DNA from 2 places in the Priestia sp. 40 genome. Region 2 is predicted to be linked to the other one. Evidence: predicted binding sites of a transcription regulator. Region 2 holds the regulator's gene; the other holds the start of a gene.
The links. The regulator Rex, encoded in region 2, represses fermentation and respiration genes when NADH is low (regulators of the CRP and FNR family bind a similar motif). The targets are predictions, from matches to a motif close to TTGTGAAATATTTCACAA.

Region 1 (8,815 bases), on a different contig from region 2:
GCCGATTTCCTCACTGGATGCAGTTGCTTCTTCAGATACGGCACTCAAATCTTCAACAGACGTTTTTACTGTCTCAACAGACGTCTGAACTGTTCCAATCAACGTTTTCATTTTAGCAACCATATCATTAAATAAATGAGTAAGCTCCCCAATTTCATCTTTTGACTTCGTCTTCACCTGAACCGTTAAATCGCCCGCTGTTACTTTCGCTACTTCATCTTTTAAGCGGCGAATCGGGTTAGTAATGATTCTTGAGAAAAAGATGGTTAACACGACTGATAATAAAATACCAATTAACGCAATCCAAATAATTACATTTAATAAATGATGAGCGCTTGCGAGCATTTCATTATAAATAAAGGCATTCCCTATCTTCCAATTCGTCCCTTCAAGAGTTTCGTATGCCATCACTCTCTCTTCGCCTTGAAAGGTATATTTCATGAAACCACTATTTCGATCTGCTTCATACATTTTTTGTATAAATGGCTGTTCCATTAAATTCTTTCCAGTTTCTGTTGGATGGACAAGAGCGGTAGCATTTTTGTCAAATAAAAATGCATATCCACCATAATTTACTTCCGCTTTTCCTACGATTGCTTTTAATGCATCTAAATCTAAATCAGTAGCTATAACGCCCAGCACCTTTTGAGTATCTGGGTCCAAAATGGCCTTTGCAATCGTCACGACTGTCTTTTTTGTTGCTGCATCCTCATATGGATCCGTATAAATTACTTGATCAGGTGATGCCACTGCTTGTTTGTACCAAACTCTTGAAGTCGGGTCATAACCTGATCCGTACTCTTGCTTAGGAACAGAATACATTCCTTTATTTTTTGTGCCTATGTATTCAAGTACTAAGTTAGGATACTTTTCTTTAAACTGTGTAAACTCTTTTTGAACTGTGTTCCATGTAAAATACGGATTTTTCTCTTGGTTTGTTTGATCTCCTTCTTGCTTAACAAAATTAACAATTACATCATTTTCACTATACGTCAGCAAAGAACGACTATACATGTCTAAGTACGTATGAATCGTTTCTCTTAACTCTTTCACTTGACTTTGAGACTGAACTTCTACATCTTTTTCTATTTGTGTTTTGGTAAATTGATAAACAGCCCCTGAAACAACTAATAATAAAATAGCTATAAAAATACTAAAAAATACTACGAGTTTTGCACTTAACCTCTTCATTCCCTCACCCTTCTACAAAAATCTTTATATTACTAATAACGGCTTTTCATTTTCACTTTTGAAGAAGTTTTTGTGATTTATTTCAAATTTCCCCAAAAATAAAACCAGCCCATCCTTTCATAACGAAAGAACGTGCTGGTTTTATTTTTGCTTTTCATATGCATCAGGTTCAATATGAACAAGAGTATCTTTAATCTGATGCTCATCGTTCATCATATGTTCAATTTGATCAGCAATTTCATGGCTTTTAATAACATTTAAATGAGGATCTACTTTAACAGTTACATCAATCACGACTTGATTACCAAGCTTACGCGCTTTCACATCTTCTACTTCTTTTACCCCTTCTACAAGCCCAATGCTTTCTTTGTAGTGTCCTAACTTTTCTTCATCAAATCCGTCCGTTAAAGAATGAGCCGCTTCTTTAAAAATCTCGATGGCTGTTTTACAAATAATAATTCCCACAGCAAAAGCAGCTACCACGTCCAGCCAGGGCAAGCCGAATTGCGAGCCGAAAATTCCCACAACAGCCCCTATGCTCACAAGTGCATCAGACAAATTATCTTTAGCAACCGCATATAAAGACTGGCTATCAAGTTTTTTAGCAAGCTTAATATTATATCGGTAGACACCACCCATAATAGCAGCCGCTCCAAGACCTACCCAAGCAGCCAGTAAATTAGGCGCTTCAGATTTGTCCATAAATAATGACTGACCCGCATCGACCAATACTTCTAGTCCAATGACCATCATGATAAAAGAAGCAATAAGTGAAGAGATATGTTCCGCTCTGGAATGTCCATAGGGATGATCATTATCACGAGGTTTTTTAGAGATTTTTAAGCCGACTAAGACGGCAATTGATGCAATAATATCTGTAACATTATTAAGACCGTCGGCTTTTAATGCAGAGGAAGCGGTGACACCCGCAATAATAAGTTTACCTGCTGATAAAAAGATATATGATAAGATACTAACCCAAGCGCCTTTTTGGGCTTGCTCATAGTAGTTCTCCATCCCTTCAACTCCTTTATTCAAAATAAGCAAACTTAGTGTAACAAATGGATTTCGTGTGGGTCTATAGAAACATTATTGGCTGTTAACATACAAATAGAGAATGTTAAACTCTTTAGCTTTCTGCAAAACAAGTTGCCTTTACTCAACACTTTAAACGTTTGAGATCTTTCTAAATGTGGCACTTCATGTAGAAGGACCCTTTTTTTAAATCGCCCTGTAAAATTGTTTACTATTTTTTAAAGGGTGTGATTTTTATCACAGCCGAGGGTATTTATTCTTGTTACACTAACATTGTGAAAAACATCACAAAATAAAATTCAAAGGATGATACAAATGAAAACACAATTTACACCAAAAACACGAAAAGTTGCTGTTATCGGAACTGGTTTTGTTGGCTCAAGCTACGCTTTTTCAATGGTGAATCAAGGTATTGCCAATGAATTAGTGTTAATCGATATGAACAAAGAAAAAGCGGAAGGTGAAGCACGCGATATCAATCACGGTATGCCATTTTCCACACCGATGAAAATCTGGGCTGGAGATTATAAAGACTGTGCTGACGCTGATTTAGTAGTTATTACAGCGGGCGCTAATCAAGCTCCAGGGGAAACGCGCTTAGATCTAGTTGAAAAAAACGTTAAAATTTTTGAATGCATTGTAAAAGATATTATGAACAGCGGATTTGACGGCATCATTTTAGTCGCAACAAATCCAGTTGATATTCTCGCACACGTTACACAAAAAGTATCAGGATTACCAAACGAACGGGTAATTGGTTCAGGAACGATTCTTGACACAGCTCGCTTCCGCTACTTGTTAAGCGACTATTTCGAAGTAGATTCTCGCAACGTCCACGCTTATATTATGGGGGAACATGGAGATACGGAATTTCCTGTTTGGAGCCACGCGCAAATTGGCGGCGTGAAGCTCGAACATTTTATCAATACTGCTGCTATTGAAAAAGAACCGGATATGAAGCATCTATTCGAACAAACCCGCGATGCGGCTTACCATATTATTAATCGAAAAGGAGCGACTTATTACGGAATTGCAATGGGGCTTGTACGAATTACCAAGGCTATTTTAGATGATGAGAATTCTATTTTAACGGTATCTGCTTTATTAGAAGGACAATACGGTATTTCTGACGTGTATATCGGCGTACCAGCTATCATTAATAAAAACGGCGTGCGTCAAATTATTGAATTGAATTTAACTCCTCACGAACAGCAGCAGCTCGAGCACTCTGCTAGCATTCTTAAGCAAACTCGCGACAGAGCTTTTGTGTAACATCAAAAGATTTTTGCGGGGACTCCCCCGCTCCTTTGTTTTAAATATGTAGTAGAGGTGTATGAATATGACGTGGACTCAGGTATATAATCCGTTAAATAATATTTGGCTTTCTGCACTAATTGCACTTATCCCCATTATCTTTTTCTTTATTGCTTTAACTCTTTTGAAATTAAAAGGACACATTGCTGCTGGTATTACAGTACTTCTTTCTATGATTATTGCTATTTATTTGTATGATATGCCTGCCTCAATGGTCTTAGGAGCCACAGGCTATGGGTTTCTGTATGCACTTTGGCCCATCAGCTATATTATTATCGGAGCGGTGTTCTTATACAAACTAACTGTCAAAAGCGGACAGTTTACTACCATTAGACAGTCTATTATTTCAATAACCGATGACCCCCGCTTGCAAATGCTGCTTGTTGCTTTTTCCTTTAATGCTTTTTTAGAAGGGGCAGCGGGATTTGGAGCTCCAATTGCCATTACAGCAGCGCTTCTAGTTGGACTTGGGTTCAAACCGTTAAAAGCAGCGGCGCTATGTTTAATTGCTAATACAGCTTCAGGAGCGTTTGGCGCTATGGGGATTCCTGTCATTGTCGCAGGACAAGTATCTGGCATAGATCCAAAAGAAATTGCTCATTTTCTTGGCACGCAGCTTCCGATTATTTCTTTTCTTATCCCTTTTTTACTTGTCTTTATTATGGATGGGATAAAAGGATTAAAAGACGTATGGAAAGCAACGAGCATCACAGCCGTTTCCTATGCACTAACACAGTATTTAACTGTTACATACATCGGCCCTGAACTTCCAAATATCACATCTTCTATTGTGAGTTTGCTTGCTCTTGCTTTTTATATTAAACGAACAAGCCCGGCAGCAGCTAAAAGCTTCAGCCTGTCACCAAAACAGATTTTAAAGGCTTGGTCTCCTTTTATTCTATTAACGATACTCGTTACGGCTTGGAGCATTTCTTTTGTCAAAACGATGCTTGAACATATGAACCTGCTTATTAACGTCCCATTTTTACACAATCACGTAATTAAAGCAGCGCCTTTAGTAAAGGATCCTACGCCTTACGCTGCTATCTTAAAAATAGACGTATTCGCAGCAACAGGTACAGCAATTCTTATCGCTTGTATCCTTTCAGTTTTCTTGCTTAACGTATCGCCAAAGGTGGCATGGACTACTCTCTTAGAAACCGTAAAAGAACTAGCAAGACCTATTATTACGATAATGATGGTCATTGCGTTTGCCTTTATTTCAAATTATTCAGGACAGTCTTCTACACTTGGATTGGCACTCGCTACTTCAGCTGCTTATTTTCCATTTTTATCTCCATTTCTTGGCTGGATTGGCGTATTTCTAACGGGGTCTGTCGTATCAAATAATGCGCTGTTCGGCAACTTACAGCTAACTACAGCTCAGCAAATTAATGTCTTGCCAGTTATTCTTGTAGCTGCTAATACTGCCGGCGGCGTAATGGCTAAAATGCTTTCTCCTCAATCAATTGCTGTCGCTGCCGGAGCAGTGGGACTGGCTGGAAAAGAAAGTGAATTGTTTAAATACACGCTCAAATACAGCATGGGATTTTTGATACTAGGGGGATTTGTTACCTTTTTGTTAGCTTGGTGGTTATGATAAAAAACTGCTGAAAATCCTGTTACTACCTTGTTTCTTTCATTTAAACAAACGTTTGATTATATAAAAAGGTCCTCAGTTAGCGCTGGGGACCTTTTTATTCTGAAATAAGTAAACCTATATTGCCAAATTGTTTTCCTTTATCTAATCGTTCGTAAGCTGCGACTGCCTCTGACAGCGGATAGAATCTATCGACGATTGGTTTAATTTGATGTTTCTCTATAAAATCCATCATGTCCACAAATTCTTCCTGACTTCCCATAGACGTGCCAAGTATATTGAATTGAGGATAAAAAATAGTTCTTAGAGGCAATTCAACTTCATTTCCAGAACTCGCCCCAAAATTAACAATTCTTCCATTTGGCTTTAGTATTTCAAGATACGTCGGAAATAAAGCTGCCCCCACACTATCAAGTATGATATCTACTTTTCTATTGTTGATTTCTTCTGTTAGGTTACTTCCACTGTCTAATGCATAATCAGCTCCATACTTTAGGGCTTGCTTTCTTTTTTCATCACTTCTAGAAGTAACCGTTACGTCAGCTCCGATAGCTTTTGCGAATAACAAGCCATAAGTTGCGACTCCGCTCCCTATACCAGGAATAAGTAGATGTTCTCCTTTTTTTAACTGCCCTTTTGTAAAGAGAGCTCTATACGCAGTTAAAGCCGATAATGAAAGAACGCCCGCTTGTTTCCATGATAGATAAGGCGGCTTTTGCACAACATTATCCGCTTTTATGATTACATACTCTGCAAACGTTCCATTCGATGGACCACCTAAAATTTTAGGCGTAAACGGAATGTCCTCTATACGATCCCACTCCAGACTTGGATTAATGATCACTTCTATTCCAGTTTTTAAACCTTTTACGCCTTCTCCCACTTCTTCTATAATACCTGCACCGTCTGAACCGGGAATAAACGGCTTATCTCCTTTGCCTCGATTATTCATAACAAATAAATCTCTCCGGTTTAAACCTGCTGTTTTTAACCTTACTTTTACTTCTCCTCTTTCAGGGGGCACCTCCTGAAAATCTCTGTAATTCATGCCTGCTATCCCGCTTTTCTCACTATGTATAATGGCTTTCATGATTTCGCCTCCTCTTAATCTACTCTACTAAAAAGCTCAAAACCGCAAAAGAAATATGCCCAAAAAAAGGAAAATAAACTTTTAGAATCGCTTTTTCACCGTTTTATCTTTATTTTTCTGTATCGTAAAAGTATTCAGCTTCTTTTGTTACATTTTTGTTACAAAAAGATTGTTTGTAACAAAACGAATGCAAAACAGAAAAATCGGTTTGAAAAACCTGATAAATCAACATTTATCCGCAATTTATTTATTATATCTACTTCAGAAACTAGTAAAAATCTAAAAAAATTTAAGAAAAAAAGACAAAACACTTTCTTTTATTATAGATTTATTGTAATATAAATGTAACAAAAGAAATATAAAACACATAATTGTTACATAAATAAGGTTAATTAATTAGGAGTGAGTTAGAAATGAAAAAAATTGGACTAGTTTTATCATCAATCGCTATTTTCTTTACACTAAGCACTGGAGTTACAGCACAAACAACATCTACAACACTAACGGATGCAAATGCTGTCAAAATTGCAGCTAGTGCCAGCAATCATTTCTGGAGTGCTCTGCACGGTTATAAAAACAAACCATGTACAGAACGTACATTTGAATATAAAGGAACTGAGTACGTGTATCTTTGCCCTGAATTTGATACAAAAGCTGAGCTATCAAGCTACTTATCTGAAACATTTACAAATAGTGCAGTAGAAAAAGGACTAACAAATTACGGCTATATCACATATAACGGCAAACTTGCACACCCAATCGGCGACGGATTCAGCATGTTAGAATGGTCAAAAGCAAAAACAAAGCTTGTGTATCAAACATCAACAGTTCGCTCTTATGAATTCACAGTCCCAACTGTAGATGGAGGTAGCGTAAAACGCACTGTCACATTCTATAAATCTGGTTCACAGTGGAAAGTAAATAAATTTGACGCTGTTCAATAAGAAAAAAGCAGGCCTGCTTGAGCAGACCTGCTTTTTTCTTTTTTATCGATAACATAAATAAAACTTCTACTTACAGCGCTCTAATAGCTGTAAATAGAAGTTGAGATCACAAGTTTAAGTAAATCAAATTTTGTCGAATCCTGTAGAAACAGTGATAAGTTACGTTTTATATTACAGGCTAACTTGCTTATTGTCAACATAATTCAGCAAAAAGATAGGGCAATATATTCAGAGCATAATAAAGACATTAACTTGGATTTTGTTCATGTTCCTCTGGGTTATCATGTACAGGATGAGCGCCTGGAAATAATCTTTGCGCTTTTTCATGAAGATTTTTGTTTTCATAATTAAATGCGCTATACGTTCGCTGCCCTTCTTCCCATGAAGTAGATTTCCCCAGTTTTTGATTAACAGGAGAGCCGAAAGGACCGTCTGGAAATTCTTCAGCGGTTATATACTCATGGCTTTTTTCTACTGTAGAGAAATCATCATACGATGGCTGTTTGTCTTCTTTCAATGATTTCACCCTTTCTTTCTAGAAGATTTTTTACTAGTATGCACACTTCTTTGTAAAAAACCCTCTTAAATTAGTCCAAATCAGGGTATGATAACTATACATTTATTTTTAAAAGGAGTTGAACAGCTTGGAACCTAGACCTCAGAAAGGAACTTTTTTCCGAGAAAAAATCTTAAATAATAAATTTGTTGTATATACAATTATTATTTTTATTCTCAGCATGACTATTTTTTCGTTATCAAAAATCGGATTTATTTTAATTCCTATCTCTATTTTTATTAAAACAATCGCACTGCCGATTATCTTAGCAGGAATTTGCTTTTATTTATTTAATCCGCTTGTTGACTTTTTAGAACGAAAAGGTGTAAAACGAATTATTTCCATTCTTGTTTTATACATAGTGATTATCGGCGCATTAGCCATTATTATTTCATCGGTTATTCCGCCTCTAAAAAATCAAGTTGACCGTCTTATTGATAATATCCCAGAGCTGACGCATGACGTTCAGCATGCGGTGACGAACCTTTCGAATAACCGATATGTCGAACAAGGTCTTCAGTCGGCTAACACGGACCTAGATAAGATTTCAAAAGATGCATCAAAACACTTGAGTAAATATGTTTCTGGATTTTCAAGCGGTATTGTAAACTTTGTCGGCACCATTACAGAAATTATATTATCGGTTGCCGTTTTACCCTTTATTCTTTTTTACTTATTAAAAGATGGGAAAAACTTACCTAATTACATTGTAAAACTGCTTCCAAACCGCTCTCGTTCTGAAGCTAAATTCATTTTAGCCGACATGAACCACGCATTAAGCGCATATATTCGCGGGCAAATTTTTGTTGCGATTTGTATAGGTGTACTGCTTTTCATTGGCTATCTGATTATTGGATTAGACTATGCGTTACTTCTAGCGATCATCGCCATGGTGACTAATGTTGTGCCTTACCTTGGTCCGATTATCGCCATTATCCCAGCCATTATTATTGCGTTTATTACGTCTCCTTTTATGCTTGTAAAACTAGCCATTGTCTGGGCGGTTGTTCAATTGCTTGAAGGGAAAGTAATCTCTCCGCAAATTATGGGAAGAAGCCTAGACATACACCCAATTACGGTCATTT
Region 2 (8,815 bases):
GAATGAGCATGGATGCCAGAAAGCTCATTCGCTCTTCAAAGTATAGAGAGCTCATAACATCTGCAATGATAATCATACTCCGTTCATGATAATGACCGAACTCTTTAGAAATCAACGTAGCTTTACGAGCCGTCGCCTTCCAATCAATAGATCCTAATCGGTCACCCGGCTGATATTCTCTAATGCCTGTCACTAACGTAGTAGATTGATTCCCCATCGAAACTTCATTTTTTCCTTCTTCTATTCCTGCTAAAAGAAACGGGATATCTATCTCATGGATTTGAGGATACACGACAAACCGCTGGTGCAGCGGATAATATGCCTTCTTTTTTACAATTCCTAATAAATCACTCATTTCAATCGAAATCGTAAAAAATTCATATTCTCCTCTTTCTACAAACGATCTTTCATACGGAATAACAGCGTTTCGTTGAAAAAGCGGATAAATTGTTCTTTCTTCTTGATCTAAAAGGTTACTCTCCTCTTTCACTGCTGCCATATAAACAGGAAAAGACGAGGAGCGTGTAATGTGAATGTCATACGAAAGATGATCTCCAGCGAATCGAGGCTGTAGCTTCACATCACGAGTAACATTCCACTTCTTTAACGGATAAAGCAAAACGGCTGCCGCATATAACCCAAAAGGTAAGAAGCTATAAAATAAAAACCAGCTGACAAAGCCCCCTTGAAACATCGCGTAAGAAAACGTAGCAGCAAAGATGCAGAATAAAACGAACCAGTCTCTACATTTATTCCATATCACTTTTATATACTGTTTCATAAAGTACCTCTTACCTTTTAACAGGTACTTTCGTATCAGCCATAATTTGCTTCATCACATCACTCGCTGTTAAGCCGCTGTACTGGGTATCAGGTCTTAGCGTTAATCGATGTTCACACACATACGAAGCAAGCTCTTGAACATCATCAGGAAGACAGTAATCTCTTCCCTTCACTAAAGCATATGCTTGAACGGCCTTCATAAAGGAAACCGTTCCACGAGGACTGATACCTAACGAAACATGTGGATGAGAGCGCGTTTTACGAATGATTTCGATGATATAGTGCTTGATCGCATCATCTACATAAATACTGCTTACAGTTTTTTGAGCCTGTACTAATTCTGGAATGCTCATGACGGGCTTGACATCCTCAAGATTAACTTGAGTCGATACGCCGTTTAAAATTTGAAGCTCCTCTTCCTGCGTAGGATACCCCATGCTTAATTTGAATAAAAATCGATCCAGCTGCGCTTCCGGCAAATGATAGGTCCCATCAAAATCAACAGGATTTTGAGTAGCCATCACAAAAAAAGGCGCTGGAATTTCCCGGGTGATACCATCGGTTGTTACATGATGCTCAGCCATTGCTTCTAAAAGCGCCGATTGTGTTTTAGGAGAAGTCCTGTTAATCTCATCAGCGAGCACAATGTGGCTCATGATAGGGCCTGGACGAAAATGAAATTCCATGTCTTTTGGACTGTAAATAGAAACACCTGTTACATCGGACGGCAGCAAATCAGGCGTGAATTGAATTCGTTTAAACTCGGCATCAATCGATTTGGCCAGTGCCTTCACAAGCATCGTTTTACCCACACCCGGCACATCTTCAAGCAAAATATGCCCCTTTGCAAGCAAAGCAACCAAACTCAACGTAGATACATGACGCTTTCCAATTACAATTTGATCGATGTTTTCTAATACTTGATTTAATTTATTATTAATATGATCCAGCTGAATCAACGAAGCTCCCCCTTAAAACTCAGTTAAGCCTTGAGTTTAGTATGTTTTTCAATAAACATAGTACTATCTTAACAAATTTTTAAAAAATCTGAAAATATTAATGCACACAAAAAAGCGACCAAGTGAGTACTTGGTCGCTTTTTTAGGTAGGGCACTGATTACATCATGCCGCCCATTCCACCCATGCCGCCCATGTCAGGCATTGCAGGTGCTCCGCCTTCTTCTGGCTTGTCAGCAACAACTGCTTCAGTTGTTAAGAACATAGCCGCTACAGAAGAAGCATTTTGAAGAGCTGAACGCGTTACTTTTGTTGGGTCAACGATACCAGTGTCTAGCATATTTACCCACTCGCCAGTCGCAGCGTTAAATCCAGTTCCAACTGCTTCGCCTTTTAGACGCTCAACGATTACTGATCCTTCTAAACCAGCGTTGTGAGCGATTTGACGTACAGGCTCTTCAATCGCACGTAATACGATGTTGATACCTGTAGCAGTGTCACCGTCAGCTTCGATGCTTGCTACTTTATTATAGATATTTACTAATGCAGTACCACCACCAGCTACGATACCTTCTTCAACCGCAGCACGCGTAGAGTTTAATGCATCTTCAATACGTAATTTACGTTCTTTTAACTCAGTTTCAGTTGCCGCACCAACTTTAATTACAGCTACGCCACCAGCAAGTTTTGCTAAGCGCTCTTGTAATTTTTCACGGTCAAACTCTGAAGTTGTTTCTTCAAGCTGAGCTTTGATTTGGTTTACGCGTGCTAGGATATCTTCTGCGTTTCCTGCACCGTTTACAACTGTTGTATTTTCTTTTGTTACAACAATTTTAGAAGCGCGACCTAATTGATCGATGCTTGCTGTTTTTAAGTCAAGACCAAGCTCTTCAGTGATTACTTCTCCGCCTGTTAGGATTGCAACATCTTGTAGCATTGCTTTACGACGATCACCAAAACCAGGAGCTTTAACAGCTACAGCTGTAAATGTACCACGAAGTTTGTTCACAACTAATGTTGCTAAAGCTTCGCCTTCTACGTCTTCAGCGATGATTAATAGCGGCTTGCCTTGTTGAACAACTTGCTCTAATACCGGTAAGATTTCTTGAATGTTACCGATTTTTTTGTCTGTGATTAAGATGTATGGATCATCTAATACAGCTTCCATTTTATCTGAATCAGTTACCATGTAAGGAGATGCATATCCACGGTCAAACTGCATACCTTCTACCACTTCTAATTCAGTTGTGAAACCTTTTGATTCTTCAAGCGTGATAACGCCGTCGTTACCAACGCGCTCCATTGCTTCAGCAATTAATTGACCTACTTCTTCGTCCGCTGCTGAGATAGCCGCTACTTGAGCAATTGAATCTTTACCTTGAATTGGTTTAGAGATTGCTTTTAGTTCTTCAACCGCTACAGCTACTGCTTTTTCCATACCTTTACGGATACCCATTGGGTTAGCACCAGCCGTTACGTTTTTAAGACCTTCTCTGATCATTGCTTGCGCTAAAACTGTTGCAGTAGTTGTACCGTCACCAGCAACGTCGTTTGTTTTGCTAGCAACTTCGGCTACTAATTTAGCACCCATATTTTCAAATGCGTCTTCTAATTCGATTTCTTTTGCAATTGTTACACCGTCATTTGTAATAAGCGGTGAACCGAATTTCTTTTCTAATACAACGTTACGACCTTTTGGTCCAAGCGTTACTTTTACAGCATTTGCTAATGTATCTACACCACGTAGCATTGCGCGACGTGCTTCTTCGCTAAATTTAATGTCTTTTGCCATGTTCTTTGACCTCCTCAAGATGTTCTTAATAATCTATTTTTTACGTATGATAAGTTTGTGGTTAAAATTAGCCGATTACAGCTAAAATATCGCTTTCGCGTAAAATTAAGTATTCAGTACCTTCGTATTTTACTTCAGTACCCGCATATTTTGAGAAGATGATACGATCGCCCGCAGCTACTTCTAAAGCTACACGCTCACCGCTTTCTAATACTCGGCCTGTACCCACAGCAACAATTTTACCCTCTTGTGGTTTTTCTTTTGCACTGTCCGGTAACACGATACCGCTTGCTGTTTTTTCCTCAGATTTTACAAGTTCAATCACTACGCGATCACCTAATGGCTTTAACAAGTGAAACAACCTCCTCAAATAATATGTTTGCATTTTTATTAGCACTCAACCTCAACGAGTGCTAACACAATTATTATATTAAAACAAAGTGGGTTTTTTTTGCAAGTATTAAACAAAAAAAATTTAAAATTTACAACAACTACATATAATAGTCTTAGATTTCGACGATTTTGAGAAATAAAGCATTCTTTTCTCTGTTCAATAATATGTATGTTACAATACGAGCAAGAAGAAATTACTAACTTTACAGTACTTCTTCGACATATATACATAAAAACCTTTTAAAGGAGTATAGAAGATTGGAAAAACGTTATTGGTATGTTATTCTCACCTACATCCTTATGCAGTTTTCAGGAGTTGTTGGTATACCGCTGTTAAAATTAACAGGAATGTTTGATCAATATCCAGTTCGAACAGCGAATATCATGCTTTTGACTTATTGGACCATCATCAGCTTTATCCTTGGTTTACTTATTGTCTTACTGCTGCTGCGCCGTGACATGTCCATGCGTATAGAACATGCTGGAAAAACGATTGCTGTTGTCTGGTCAGTCCTTGGGGTGTTTCTCGCTATGGCTGGTCAAGCTGTAGCAGGTATGATTGAGCACGCTCTTGGCATTACCCAAGTATCTGAAAACACACAAAATATTGTTAATCTTGTTAAAGCAACACCGTTCCTTATTGTCGTTACGTCTGTTATTGGACCAATACTAGAAGAGATTATTTTCCGAAAGATTATTTTCGGCTCGCTTCACAAACGATACAATTTCTTTATCTCTGCATTTATTAGTTCCCTTATTTTCGCCGCGGTACACTGGGATTTTAAACATTTACTTGTGTATACAGCTATGGGATTTGTATTTGCATTCCTTTATGCAAGGACGAGACTAATTGTTGTACCTATTATTGCTCACGTTTTGATGAATACAATCGTTATTTTATCTCAAACTATTTTTGCAGATAAAATTATAGAAATGCAAAAACAAGCAGAACAAATGCAGTTTATTTTTGGAGGCATGTTTTTATGAAGAATATCCCTTTAACACGAGGGTTTATTTATATTATTATGGGGATTTTATTCACCTACCTGGCTATTCAAAATGCTCAGGAAACCGTTTGGAACTTCCCCACAATCTTATTTGCACTCGTAGCCGCATTCGATTTCAGATTTGCGGTTCGCATTTTTATCTTGCACTATAAAATTAAAAAGTTGCAGCAGCAATATAAAAATCAAGATGATTCATCTAAATAAAAAAACCACTGTTTCAGTGGTTTTTTTTACATACTAACATCTTCTCTTTCTTGCTCTGCCCTTGCCTTTAACACTTTGCGATACGAAATGCGGGAAATAATGATGCTGATTTCATACAGTATTAAGAGCGGCACTGTCACCATCATGTGCGAGAGCAATTCCGGTGGTGTAATAAGTGCGGCAATAACTAGCAGTACGAAATAGGCATACTTTCGAATTTGAGATAAAAACATAGGCGTTATAATTCCTAATCGCGTCAAAAACATGACGACGACAGGAAGCTGAAACAACAGGCCAAAAGGCAGTGTGAGCTGCATTAAAAAAGAAAAGTATTCATTGATGCCAATCACTTGGTTTACATTCAGCTCATCGGAAACGCGCGTCATAAAATCAACGACAAATGGAAACAACACAAAATAAGAAAAAGAGACACCGCCGATAAAGAGAAAAATGGAAACAGGAATATATCCAAGCGTTACCTTACGCTCTTTTTCATATAAACCAGGACTAATAAATGCCCAAAGTTGATACAGTGCAACAGGAGCTGCAAGTACACAGCCGATAATAACAGCAAACTGCATATAAATCTTAACTGGGTCTGTTAGCCTAAATGCATTCATCGTTAAATTTTTTGCCTCATCAGCATGCTGTAAATAGACAATAACCTTATCCGCTATAAAAAAGCCGGCAACTGTGGCAATGACAAAGAAAAATAAAACAATTAAAATGCGTTTTCGCAGTTCTCCTATATGATCATATATTGACATTTCTTGTTCGGTCATACTATGATCACCCTTTTACTCTTTGTCATCTACTTGACGCTGTTTATCTTTTTCACGATCATCTGATGCCCCGCTAGCGGCATGCTTAAACTCTCTAAGCGTTTGCCCGACTGATCTTCCTAGCTCCGGTAACCGTTTCGGTCCAAAAATAAGCAGTGCTACAATCGCAATAATAATCCAACTGCCTGCTCCAATCCCCATATTCCCACTCTCCTTATTAATTTAGACTTAAGGAAATCGTAACACAGTCCACCTTATTCAACAGGATAATTTTTCAAAAAATAGACAAGCGACTGTAACTCTACAGCAAGATCAATATGATGCAGTCGAATCTCATCGGGTACGTTTAAGCGTGCAGGAGTGAAGTTTAGAATCCCTTTAATTCCGCAATTCACTAAACGATCGGTAATTTGCTGAGCAACAGTGGCAGGAACGGTTAAAATCGCTACTGAGATGTCATCACTCATATAATCTTCCAATTGGTCAAGGTGATAAACCGGCACGTCGCCCACTTTTGTACCGACTTTATCTTCTATCACATCAAAAGCGCACTCAATTTTGGTGTTATTATTTTTAATAAAATTATAATTTAAAAAGGCCGTTCCTAGATTCCCTACGCCAATCAGTGCTACTTTCGTTACTTCATCTTGGTCTAACGTTTTACGGAAAAATGTAAGTAAATAATTCACATTGTAGCCGTATCCCTTTTTTCCTAATGCTCCAAAGTAAGAAAAGTCCCGACGAATAGTAGCAGAATCCACTTTCACTGCCTCGCTTAACTCCGCTGACGACACACGCTGTTTACCAGAAGCATGCAAGTTTTTCAAAAAACGATAATAAAGCGGCAATCGTTTAGCCGTTGCTTGTGGTATTTTTAATTGTTCAGTGTTCACGTTGTACCCCCTCAGTTCATGTATGTCATTACTAACATTTTCAAGTCATATTGCATTACCTTTCACAAAGCATCAACCGCTTTGAGGTAGCGCTTCCAATTCTCTCTCTTTTCTCTTGTTTTATATATACTCCGCTTCACACCCCGACGGCTTTTGTCTATCCAGCACTACTTAAAGTCGGTAGCTAGAACGAAGTAATTAGCCCTTCAAAGGATTCGTTTGTTAGTCATGACGGGTTTTCTACATCCATCATATATAAGTTCAGAGATGCACTTATCTCTTATTTTAACATAGTATCCTGTATAAAATGTGCAGGTAAAATCATTTTATTTCATGAATCAAAACATTCGCTTCATCATTTGTCCTTGTCCCTCTACAAATTACAAACGCTTGTAGGAAGAACTTGTAGTTGAAAATATGTTAAAATACACTATGGATATACTACTAGAGGTGAAAAAATGATTATTCTACAATTGAACGGTATTACAAAATACTATGGGGCAGAACCCATTTTATCGAATATAAAGTTAGAAGTACAATCAAAAGACCGCATTGCCCTAGTGGGACGAAACGGTGCTGGTAAATCAACTTTATTAAAAATTATTGCTGAGCAGCTTTCTTATGACAGCGGAGAGATTATCAAACCTAAAGGTGTTTCCATTGATTATATGGGACAAGATACAGTTCTTGAGTCAACACTCTCCATATGGGAAGAAATGATGACTGTCTTTGCTCCGTTAAAGAAGATGGAAAAAGAATTACGTACGCTTGAAACGAAGATGGGCGATCCAGATATTTTTAATGATTCAGTTCAATACGAAAAACTAACCAAAGAGTACGATCAGCTTCAAGTAACGTTCAAAGATTTAGGCGGCTATCAATATGAAGCGGATACACGATCTATTCTTCACGGTTTCCGTTTTTCAAACTTTGACTATAGCACCCCTATTTCCTCCTTGAGCGGTGGGCAAAAAACGCGCCTGGCTCTTGCAAAACTGCTTTTAACAAAGCCAGACTTGCTTATTCTCGATGAGCCTACCAACCACTTAGATATTGAAACTTTAGCATGGCTTGAACAGTTTCTGCAAGGGTATGAAGGAGCTATTTTAATTGTTTCACACGATCGTTACTTCCTTGATAAAGTCGTAAATCAAGTGTATGAAGTCACACAAAAAACAACGGTGAAGTACACGGGTAACTACTCTAAATACCTTGTACAAAAAGCAGAGCGCTATGAAAAAGAGTTGCGTCAGTACGAAAAGCAGCAAGATGAAGTCGCAAAACTGAATGATTTTATTCAGCGAAACATCGCCCGCGCATCGACTACAAAACGTGCGCAAAGCAGACGTAAACAGCTCGATCGAATGGAGTTAATAAACCGACCTAATGAAGGTGAAAAATCAGCTAGTTTTTCGTTTGAAATTGAGCGTCAAAGCGGAAATGAAGTCTTAAATCTCGAAAACGTGTCTATCGGATATGATGAAAACAAATATGTCGTGCAAGAGGCAAACCTTCGAATTAAAAAAGGTGAAAGCCTTGCGTTGGTTGGCCCTAATGGAGTTGGGAAATCAACTTTATTAAAAGGTATTGTGGATAAGCTAAGCTTCAAGACTGGAACCATTTCTTTTGGCTCAAACGTAATGGTTGGTTATTACGACCAAGAGCAAGCCAATTTAACGTCTAATAAAACCGTTTTAAATGAGCTTTGGGATGACTACCCATCCAAACCTGAAAAAGAAATTCGTACAGCGCTTGGAAATTTTCTCTTTTCAGGTGATGATGTACTGAAAATCGTTTGCACGCTTAGCGGTGGTGAAAAAGCACGTTTGGCTCTTGCGAAGCTCATGCTTCAAAAGGCTAACTTCTTAATTTTAGATGAACCTACTAACCATCTTGATTTAGATAGTAAACAAGTACTGGAGAATGCGTTAATTGATTACCCGGGGACTCTATTATTTGTTTCACATGACCGTTATTTTATTAATCGTATTGCAAACAAAATAG

Region 1: a site for Rex is predicted at 2,500-2,517, ahead of ACO1DI_RS17105 (L-lactate dehydrogenase). Genes of this name have one in related genera too.

What each region holds. Positions count from the first base shown of each region.
Region 1 covers NZ_JBMPZA010000015.1:434,632-443,446, forward strand. The annotation lists gene ACO1DI_RS17095 (methyl-accepting chemotaxis protein) at 1-1,191, opposite strand, end outside; gene ACO1DI_RS17100 (cation diffusion facilitator family transporter) at 1,333-2,208, opposite strand; gene ACO1DI_RS17105 (L-lactate dehydrogenase) at 2,542-3,498, shown strand; gene ACO1DI_RS17110 (lactate permease LctP family transporter) at 3,560-5,140, shown strand; gene ACO1DI_RS17115 (zinc-binding dehydrogenase) at 5,238-6,230, opposite strand; gene ACO1DI_RS17120 (IseA DL-endopeptidase inhibitor family protein) at 6,644-7,174, shown strand; gene ACO1DI_RS17125 (hypothetical protein) at 7,422-7,691, opposite strand; gene ACO1DI_RS17130 (AI-2E family transporter) at 7,819-8,815, shown strand, end outside.
Region 2 covers NZ_JBMPZA010000023.1:7,353-16,167, forward strand. The annotation lists gene ACO1DI_RS23320 (DUF58 domain-containing protein) at 1-781, opposite strand, end outside; gene ACO1DI_RS23325 (AAA family ATPase) at 792-1,742, opposite strand; gene groL (chaperonin GroEL) at 1,901-3,532, opposite strand; gene groES (co-chaperone GroES) at 3,600-3,884, opposite strand; gene ACO1DI_RS23340 (CPBP family intramembrane glutamic endopeptidase) at 4,184-4,912, shown strand; gene ACO1DI_RS23345 (YdiK family protein) at 4,909-5,136, shown strand; gene tatC (twin-arginine translocase subunit TatC) at 5,163-5,918, opposite strand; gene tatA (twin-arginine translocase TatA/TatE family subunit) at 5,934-6,119, opposite strand; gene ACO1DI_RS23360 (redox-sensing transcriptional repressor Rex) at 6,173-6,811, opposite strand; gene ACO1DI_RS23365 (ABC-F family ATP-binding cassette domain-containing protein) at 7,270-8,815, shown strand, end outside.